3 regions of the Rhizobium sp. N122 genome follow, and region 3 is predicted to be linked to each of the others. Evidence: riboswitches for the same ligand, from Rfam matches in the RefSeq annotation. Region 3 holds a riboswitch; each other region holds the start of a gene.

Region 1 (3,189 bases), on a different contig from region 3:
CGCAGGCGTCCGACGGGCAGGCCGTGCTTCTCGGCGTGCGGCCCGAGCACTTGTCGCTCAGCCCAAGCGGCCTCGACACGACCGTCAGCGTCACCGAACCCACCGGCCATGAGACGATGGTCTTCCTGCGCTACGGGTCCGGCGAGCTTGTCGCGGTGCTGTCCGACCGTCACGATTTTAAACCGGGGCAGGTCGCGACGATCGCCGCTCGGCCAGGAAAGCTTCATCTTTTCGATGCGGAATCCGGCAAGACATTGCGACCGGATTGAGCGGGCATCGCTTCAAAGGAGCCGCGAGGAGCGGGTCTGAAAGATCGCGACGGGCTTTAGCGGCGGCTCAGTTCAATTTCAGCTGCAAAATCAATTGTGCTGGAAGATCGTTGGCTATTGTCGACCCGTCGGTTTGGGCAAAGGCCATTTCGCCCTCCTGCCATGCATCATATTCCATGTCGATCCGTATCCCGCCGCGCTCAAGGACAGCCCAGGAGAAATCGAGGCCGCCACCCTTTCGGACGGACCAGCCGGCAGCCCCCAGCGTTTCGATGACCGCTCGCCAGCTTTCTTCCGATAGGCCGGAAAGACAAATCCGATCAGACATGCCCTCTTTCATCCCACAACGAGACAGGCTCCAAGTGGAATATCGGGGTCACGAGCCTCGAACCCATCCACCCGGATATGTAGGCCAATACAGCCCGAATCGCTACGCACTCGATTTGGAGTAGAGACCAAGGTTGTTGCCGACGGCGAATCCGCAACCCTGATAAAATTTCGACAAAGCACCGTCCCGCTGTGAGACCAACCAGACGCTGTTGCATCCTTCGGCCTTTGCTGTTTCGGAAACTGCCGACAGCAGCGCCGTCCCTATTCCCCGACCCTGCGCTTCAGGCAGCACCGAAAGCTCATCCAGATAGATGACCGGACCGGCATGGCGCCGCTGCCGTATGCCCAGCGCGATCCCCAGCACCTTGCCTCCGTCAATGGCCGCAAGGGCAATGGATTTGGGCGTTTCGAGCACGTTGTTTACATTTTCAATCGCCGCTTCAAGCGACCAATTCTCGTTCCACGGCGGTCCCGCATAGGCATTGACCAGCACACCGGCGGCGCCACTGAGATGTTCTCGCATAAGACGTTCAATCCGAAACGACATAATCCACCTGACGTTGAGTGAACTGACATTTGCCGCAGTTCGGCCAGTAACGCAACAGGCTCCGAGACGGGACGATATAAGCGGAACGACAAAGCTGTAAGCTTGACACGATCCGGGACGGCGCTTTACGACTATCGGCATTCACCAGGGGGGTCCCGGCAAGGGGCTGAGATACTGCTGGACAATCAGGCTTAGCCTGTTGTGGCGCAGTGACCCGTTGAACCTGATCCAGTTCATACTGGCGTAGGGACGGTGCAAGCGCTCGAAGGTTTCGGATTCACGCGTGGAATCTGTGCCGGCGTCTTTCCATCATTCCGGCTGATTGACTGGGTCTCCAACTTACAACTTGGAGCCTCAAACCATGACCATTGCCGCAAAAAACCTCACCCCGACCGTCACCACCGGCCCGCTGCCGGCTTCGCGGAAGATCCATGTTCCAGGAGATATCCACAGTGATATCCGGGTGCCGATGCGCGAAATCAGCGTCCATCCGACCGCCGGCGAGCCGCCTGTCGTCGTCTATGATTCCTCCGGCCCCTACACGATCGACGGCGCCGAGATCCGTATCGAGCAGGGTCTGCCCCCATTGCGCCGAGACTGGGTGCTGGCCCGCGGCGATGTCGAAGCCTATGACGGCCGCCATGTGCGCCCCGAAGATAACGGCTTCGTCAGCGGCGACCGGCTGACGCCGGAATTCCCGGGGCGGCGCCGGCCGCTGCGCGCCAAAGACGGGAAAGCCGTCACACAGCTTGCCTATGCACGGGCCGGCATCATCACGCCGGAGATGGAGTTCATCGCCATTCGCGAGAATCTCGGCCGCAAGGCCAAGGCGGAAGCGCTGGTGCGTGACGGCGAGAGCTTCGGCGCCGATATTCCCGATCATGTGACGCCGGAATTCGTCCGCCGGGAAGTGGGCGCCGGCCGGGCGATCATCCCCGCCAACATCAACCACCCCGAAAGCGAACCGATGATCATCGGCCGAAATTTTCTGGTGAAGATCAACGCCAATATCGGTAATTCCGCCGTCACCTCGTCGATGGCCGAAGAAGTCGAGAAGATGGTTTGGGCTGCCCGCTGGGGCGCCGATACGGTCATGGATCTTTCGACCGGCCGCAACATTCACAATATCCGCGAATGGATCATCCGCAATTCGCCGCTGCCGATCGGCACGGTGCCGCTTTATCAGGCGCTGGAAAAGGTCGGCGGCGTCGCCGAGGATCTCACCTGGGAAATCTATCGCGATACGCTGATCGAGCAGGCCGAACAGGGCGTCGACTATTTCACCATCCATGCCGGCGTGCGGCTGCATTACATCCCGCTCACCGTCAACCGCGTCACCGGCATCGTCTCGCGCGGCGGTTCGATTATGGCCAAGTGGTGCCTGCATCATCACCGTGAGAGCTTCCTCTACGAGCATTTCGAGGAGATCTGCGAGATTTGCCGGGCCTATGACGTCTCCTTCTCGCTCGGCGACGGCCTTCGCCCCGGCTCAATCGCCGATGCCAATGATGCAGCCCAATTTGCCGAACTCGAAACGCTCGGCGAGCTGACGAAAATCGCCTGGGCCAGGGATTGCCAGGTGATGATCGAGGGGCCCGGCCATGTGCCGATGCACAAGATCAAGGAAAATATGGACAAGCAGCTCGCCGTCTGCGGCGAGGCGCCCTTCTACACGCTGGGGCCGCTGACGACCGATATCGCCCCCGGCTACGACCACATCACCTCCGGCATCGGTGCGGCGATGATCGGCTGGTTCGGCACGGCCATGCTCTGCTACGTCACCCCGAAGGAGCATCTCGGCCTGCCTGACCGCAGCGACGTCAAGACCGGCGTCATCACCTACAAGATCGCCGCCCATGCCGCCGACCTTGCCAAGGGCCATCCCGCGGCGCGCCTTCGCGACGACGCGCTGTCGCGCGCACGTTTCGAATTCCGCTGGGAAGACCAGTTCAACCTCTCCCTCGACCCGGAGACGGCCCGCTCCTTCCACGATGAGACGCTTCCGAAGGAAGCGCACAAGGTGGCGCATTTCTGTTCGATGTG
Region 2 (3,189 bases), on a different contig from region 3:
AAAGGCGCCACAGCGGCGCGGGCCGCGCGACGGCTCATGCCCTTTACCTCGAGGCCGAGGGCGGCATTGTCGATGATCCGGCGCCAGGGCATCAGCGCATCACGCTGCGGCATGAAGGCGAAGGAATGCGGCGCTTCTTCCAGCGGCGCGCCGTTGAAAAGCACGGTGCCGGAATCGGGCCGAAGCGCCTGCGTCAGCAATCGCAGCACCGTCGATTTTCCGGAGCCGGACGGGCCGACGATCGAAACGAACTCGCCGTTTGCGATGCTGAGCGATATATCGCCCAGCACCTCCATGCCGTCGAAAGATTTCGCGATATTGCGCAGTTCAACCATTTTGTCGCTCATCGGCGCCGCTCCCCGGATGGCGGCCAGGGCATCAGGAGGCGCTCTATCAACAGCGTCAGGCCGAAGAGGCAGAGGGTCAGCACGGCGCTGACGACGACGGCGGCAAGCACGAGATCGGGACGGAAATTGTTCTTGGCGTTGAGAATATAGATGCCGAGGCCGCTGGCGGCGCCGGCATATTCGGCAAAGATCGCGCCGACGACGGCATAGGTGATCGAGATTCTCAAGCCGGCGAAGAAATAGGGCAGCGCGGAGGGAAGCCGCGCCAGGCGGAAGATGCGCCAGCGGCTCGCCTTCATTGAGTTCAGGAGTTCGGCGATGTCGCGGTCGGTCGATTCATAGCCCTGCAGCAGGGCGACGAGCAGCGGGAAAAAGGTGACGAGCGCCACCAGCAGGATCTTCGGCAGGAGGCCGAAACCGAACCAGAGGACGACAAGCGGCGCGATTGCCACCAGCGGCAGGGTCTGGCTGGCGATGAAGATCGGCAGCAAGGCCCGACGCATGAAAGGCGCAAAGTCCATGAGGATCGAAGCGCCGAAGGCGAAGGCCAGCGACAGGGCAAAACCGCCGAGTGTAGCGCCGAGCGTCGGCCAGGTGTTTGATATCAGCGCCGCGCGGTTCAGCCAGCCCTGGAGGACGATGCGCGAAGGCGCCGGCAAGATGGAGGGCTTGATGCCGGAAAGACCGACATAGAGTTCCCATGCCGCCAGAAAGGCGAGGCCGGCGAGCAAGGCGGGCAATGCCCGGTACAGGGCGGCGCTGAGCGCGGCAAGGCGCGAATCCAAAGGTCGTGGCAGTGTCATCAGCGTTTGATTTCGGCCTCGATGCGCAGCCGGTCGCGATAGGGATCGAGCGCCTTGACGGCATCGAGAATGATGCCGACGACATTGTCCGGCATCGGATAGAGTGACACTTCTTCGTCTAAGAACATCTGAACCTCGCTCCGCTGGCATTACCCAGATCAGCTTTGAAGGGTCCAGAGGCTTGCACCTCGCATCTCAGCCCCGGCAATACGGAGCTCCCCTGTATTTCGGCGGAAACTATCACCCGGGTTTTCGTCCCGCAACCGCAAAATTGCAAACCCGTCCGCTCGGTTGGAATGGATCTGATGAAGGGAAACACCCGAGCGGAGGTCCCGCCCGGGTGCTCCTCGGTGGGCCCGTACCTGCCGGGAACGGGACCGCAGCTTGCTGCCTCAGGCGGCGATATCGGCGTGCGCCCGCGGGCGTCCGATCGGGCTTTACGATTGCAGGCGCAAGGGTTATAAAACCTCAACTAATATTGAGGTCAAGAGGCGATGGATAGGATTCCGGCAGCGCCGCCCGGCAAGCTCCTGACAGTCGGCGAGGTGGCGGAGCGCAGCGGCCTGGCCGTCTCGGCGCTGCATTTCTACGAGACCAAGGGTTTGATCTCGAGCATCCGCTCCCGCGGCAACCAGCGGCGCTACGGGCGCGACGTGCTTCGCCGCCTCGGGATCATCAAGGTGGCGCAGCGCGTCGGCATTCCGCTTGCGGAAATCCAGGCGGCGTTCCAGTCCCTGCCGCAGGGGCGCACGCCGACGGCCGCCGACTGGCAGACGCTGTCGGCACGATGGAAGGACGATCTCGACGCACGAATCAGTCGGCTGAGCCTGTTGCGCGACCGCCTGGCCGGCTGCATCGGCTGCGGCTGTCTGTCGATCGAAAGCTGTCCGCTGCGCAATCCGTGCGACCGGCTCGGCAAGGAAGGACCGGGTGCGCGGCTGCTGGAGACCGAAAACTAGTATGCGGGAGAACCAGTCGCTTCAGGGAGAGGCCGCGTCTCTTCGGGAAAGACCGAGCTGCCGGAAAGATCGATGCCTGCCTTTCTTTCGGTCGCGGTGCTCATATGTTAAGGGCGAGTGACGCAACCGAGGAGGACGGCTTCGTGTTTCATCCCAGACTGTTCGAAAATCGCAATGTCGTCGTCACCGGCGCCGGCCGCGGCATCGGCCTCGAAGTCGCTCGGCAGTTTCTGGATTGCGGCGCGAAGGTCATCGTCCATACCGGGCGCAAGCCGGGGCGGGACCTGCCGGATTTCCTGCTGACGGCCGAATCGGAAAGACGGGCGCTGCTGCTGCATGCCGATTTCTCCGCCGCCGGCGGGGCGGCGCAATTTGCCGAAGATGTTCTCGCTTTCTTCGACAAGGTGCATGTGCTCGTCAACAATGCCGGCACGATGCTCGGCCGTTTCCCGGCTGCCACGCTGACAGACGCGGAATATGAGGCGGTCATCCGGCTCAACCAGACATCGGTGGTGGCGCTGACGCGCGCCTTGCTGCCGGCATTGAAGGCGGCCGAGGGTGCTGCCGTCGTCAACACCGTTTCGATCTCGGCGCTGACCGGCGGCAGCCCCGGTTCCTCGATCTATTCGGCCTCGAAGGCGTTCGTCGCCACCTATTCCAAGGCGCTTGCCCGCGAGCTTGCCCCGGACGGCATCCGCGTCAACTGCGTCTCGCCGGGAACGATCGAGACGGATTTCCACGAGCGCTATTCCTCCAGGGAAAAGCTTGAGCAGACCCGGAAATCCATCCCGCTGCAGCGGCTCGGCACGTCGGAGGATTGCGCGCCCGCCTATCTGTTCCTGGCGGCTCCTTCTCTCTCCGGATACATTACGGGCCAAGTCCTCGAGATCAATGGCGGCCAGCTTATCTGCTGATTTACTTGGACCTTTTTTGGCATTTCATCACTATTGACCAATTCGGTTGTGCGAATATGCTATTGTGCTGATCTACCACATCGCCTCCCTTCCGAGATATCGAATGCCGTTGCCCAAACCGGAGCCGGGGATGACCGGCCAGGACTTGCACATACTCGCTGGAAAA
Region 3 (3,189 bases):
GATGGCCGCCTTTGACCAGCACGGCGGCCGGGCCGAGCGCGCGCAGCTGTTCGGCCTGCGCCGCCATTTCCGCCCGGTTCGTCGCCACCGGCTGATGCAGCAGGGCGGCGGCCTCCGGCAGGTTCGGGGTCAGCAGCGTCGCCAGCGGCAGCAGGCGGCGGCTGAGCACATCGACGGCTTCGGGTGCCAGCAGCGCGGCACCGCCCTTGGCGATCATCACGGGGTCGATGACGATGGGGATGCCGCGGCGGTCGGCCGGTGCTGCGGCCAGAGCTGCGTCGAGGGCTGTGGCGACGGCCTCGGCGATGCCGGCATTGGCGATCATGCCGATCTTGACCGCATCGACGCGCACATCGGCAAAGACGGCCTTGATTTGATCGGCGACGAAGGGGGGCGGCACCAGATGCACGCCGGTGACCCCTTGGGTGTTTTGCGCTGTCAGCGCGGTCAGCACCGCCATGCCGTAGACGTCGCGGGCGGAGAAGGCCTTGAGGTCGGCCTGAATGCCGGCGCCACCCGAGGGATCCGAGCCGGCGATGGAGAGGACGTTGCGGATCATGCGCGGGCCTTTCGAATTTCTGCGGCGATGCGGCGTGTGGCGGCTTCCGGATCCGGCGCGCCGCAAATGGCGGAGACGACGGCAAGCCCGCTTGCGCCTGCGGCAAAGACTTCGGCCACATGGTCCGCCTTGAGCCCGCCGATGGCAACCGAGGGCACCGGCGAGGCCTTCACCAAGTTGGCAAGACCGTCAAAACCGATCGGCTGCTTGTGGTCGGCCTTGGTCGGCGTCGCAAACACCGGCCCGACGCCGGTATAATCGACGAGATCGGGATCGACGGCAGCAGCAAGCGCCGCGGTTTCGACCGACAGGCCGAGGATCATGTCGGGGCCGATCATCGCCCGCGCTCTCACCGCATCCATGTCCTCCTGGCCGATATGCAACCCATCGGCGCCGATGGCGATCGCCGCCTCGACATCGTCGTTGACGACGAGGCGGGCGCCGGTGCCATCAAGCGCCTGTTTCAAGGCGCGTCCGGTCTCGACCATCCCGGCCGTGCCGGCATGTTTGTCGCGCAACTGCACCATCGTCGCGCCGCCGGCAACGGCAAGGCGCGCGGTCTCGACCATGCCGATCCCGGCGCAGAGATCGGGGTCGAGGACGAGATAAAGCGAGAGGTCGAAAGTCTTCATGCCGCCGATATCCTTGCCCTGGCATCGAGCGTTTCGCCGTCGACCGCGTTCAGCGCGTCGAGGAAGCGCCAGGCGAAGGAGCCGGGACCGGCTGCGCCGAGGGCGGCATCCTCGCCGGCGATGGCGAAGGTTGCAAGGGCGGCGACCGTCGCGCCGAAGATATCCTCGGGCACGGAGGCGGCAAAGGCGCCGACGAGGCAGGTCAGCGAGCAGCCGAGCGCCGTGACCTGCGGCATTAAGGCCGATCCGCCTGTTATACGCACCGCCCGCTCGCCGTCGGTGACGAAATCGACCGCGCCGGTGACGGCGACAACCGCCTGCTGGCGCTCGGCCAGCCATCGCGCCGACCCTTCGGCCTGCTCGACCGGATCGCGGCTGTCGACACCTTGGCCGCGGCTCTCGCCGCCGGCGAGCGCGATGATCTCGGAGGCGTTGCCGCGGATGATCGTGGGCTTCAGCGCCAGCAGACCGGCAACCGCATTGCGGCGGAAAGCCGTGGCATAATGGGCGACCGGATCGAGTACCCAGGGCTTGCCGGCCGAGTTCGCCGCCTTCGCCGCCGCCTGCATGCCGTCGATCCATTGCGTCGACAGCGTGCCGATATTGACGGTCAGCGCACTCGCGATGCCGGCGAATTCGCCGGCTTCTTCAGCAGCATGGACCATGGCCGGCGAGGCGCCCGCGGCCAAGAGTACATTGGCGGCGACATTCATGGCGACATAGTTGGTGATGCACTGAACGAGCGGCGGCTTCTCGCGCATCGCCGTCAGCATGGCTCCTGGTGTGGTCCTGGTCTGCATGTTGCCCCTTTCAGGCGGGGGCGGGCACGGGGTCATTCGTGCGGTGAGCCGCGACCCCGAGCGACTCCCTCCGCCGGCATTATCCGGTTCAGGTTCGAAGGGTGCTTCTCAGCCCGTCTGTCGACGGGCGCCCCTGTCTCTCATCGCGCTCTTTTTCGCAGAGAACGGCGCGGATGTCATCTCGAAAATGACTGTCCTGCGACTGATCGGACATGACGCACGCGGGCAGCGTGACTGCTGCGGTTCTGCGTTAACGTTGCTGCGGTTGGCTCTAAGATAATCTGAGCATCGCCCAGCTCTTAGCTCAAATCATGCAGATCCGTCGTAACCGCCGGCCCAATCGAAAACGCCGAAAACCGCACCTCCAACCCGCTGCGCTCCGGCGTGCAGGCGGTCGGCCCAACATCATATCGGTCGGCAGCGGGGAACGGCGCTAACCGCAGCAGCGGCCAGCGGCTGCCGTCGCGGGAGGCCTGGATGCGCAGGGCGCCGTTGGCGACGGTGACGCGAATGTGGAAATCTTCGAGTTCCTTGAAGGGTTGCGACACCGACCAGTCGGACTTGCCGTCGGTGACGACGGTGCTGAGGAAGGCTTCGCCGTCGGTGAATTCGACGCCGGTTTTGACCCAGTGGTTTTCGTCGAGACGCACCATCAGGCCGGCCTGGTCGTAGAGGGTGCGGAATTCGCCCTGGATGCGGATCTGGGCGGTGAAGCTCTCGGGCGTGGGAAAGGCGAGGAAATGGCCGCTGTCGCGGGTGAAGCCGTAATAGGTTTCCCGCCAGAAATCGGTTTTCTCGCCTGTTGTCAGGGTGAGGGCGGCGTCGTCCACGCGCCAGCTGGCCGGTTCGTTCAGCCATTTTCCACCGTTGAAGTCGATGTTCATTCCACCCTCGCCTTGTTGACGCTCTGCCGCTGCCGATTCGTTAGGCCGCATCATGCGCAGCCTTCGCGCAGGTGGCCAGCCGAGGCCGGTGATGCGGTGCTCTTTCGCCATCCTGATCCTCGTCCCACGATATAATCCGTGGCTTCCGCTTGACACCACCACTTCATCTCTTATTCTGTTACAAAAAGATGAATTGCATAATAATGGAACTAAACGGGAGCCATCACATGAAAACGCTTGTCGCATTCCTGCTCGGCACTGCGCTTGTCGCCCTGCCTTCGACCCTCTTTGCCCAGGAAAAGGGCGGCGTCATC

What was found. Region 3 has a riboswitch for thiamine pyrophosphate ahead of thiM (hydroxyethylthiazole kinase). Riboswitches for the same ligand answer to the same signal wherever they lie in the genome.
Region 1: it holds a riboswitch for thiamine pyrophosphate, as region 3 does, so the genes downstream of both, thiC (phosphomethylpyrimidine synthase ThiC) here and thiM (hydroxyethylthiazole kinase) in region 3, are expected to answer to the same signal.
Region 2: it holds a riboswitch for thiamine pyrophosphate, as region 3 does, so the genes downstream of both, ATY75_RS33765 (HMP/thiamine-binding protein) here and thiM (hydroxyethylthiazole kinase) in region 3, are expected to answer to the same signal.

What each region holds. Positions count from the first base shown of each region.
Region 1 is NZ_LOKU01000006.1:34,642-37,830, reverse strand. Features, by position in the region: gene ugpC (sn-glycerol-3-phosphate ABC transporter ATP-binding protein UgpC) at 1-269, shown strand, start outside; gene ATY75_RS05925 (hypothetical protein) at 337-609, opposite strand; gene ATY75_RS05920 (GNAT family N-acetyltransferase) at 700-1,146, opposite strand; TPP riboswitch at 1,283-1,414, shown strand; gene thiC (phosphomethylpyrimidine synthase ThiC) at 1,508-3,189, shown strand, end outside.
Region 2 is NZ_LOKU01000004.1:39,500-42,688, reverse strand. Features, by position in the region: gene ATY75_RS04070 (ABC transporter ATP-binding protein) at 1-347, opposite strand, end outside; gene ATY75_RS04065 (ABC transporter permease) at 344-1,150, opposite strand; partial or broken gene ATY75_RS33765 (HMP/thiamine-binding protein) at 1,168-1,278, opposite strand; TPP riboswitch at 1,269-1,382, opposite strand; gene soxR (redox-sensitive transcriptional activator SoxR) at 1,645-2,109, shown strand; gene ATY75_RS04055 (SDR family oxidoreductase) at 2,253-3,023, shown strand; gene ATY75_RS04050 (metalloregulator ArsR/SmtB family transcription factor) at 3,127-3,189, shown strand, end outside.
Region 3 is NZ_LOKU01000067.1:117,167-120,355, forward strand. Features, by position in the region: gene thiD (bifunctional hydroxymethylpyrimidine kinase/phosphomethylpyrimidine kinase) at 1-559, opposite strand, end outside; gene thiE (thiamine phosphate synthase) at 556-1,191, opposite strand; gene thiM (hydroxyethylthiazole kinase) at 1,188-1,991, opposite strand; TPP riboswitch at 2,040-2,136, opposite strand; gene ATY75_RS30075 (DUF1349 domain-containing protein) at 2,291-2,875, opposite strand; gene ATY75_RS30080 (ABC transporter substrate-binding protein) at 3,103-3,189, shown strand, end outside.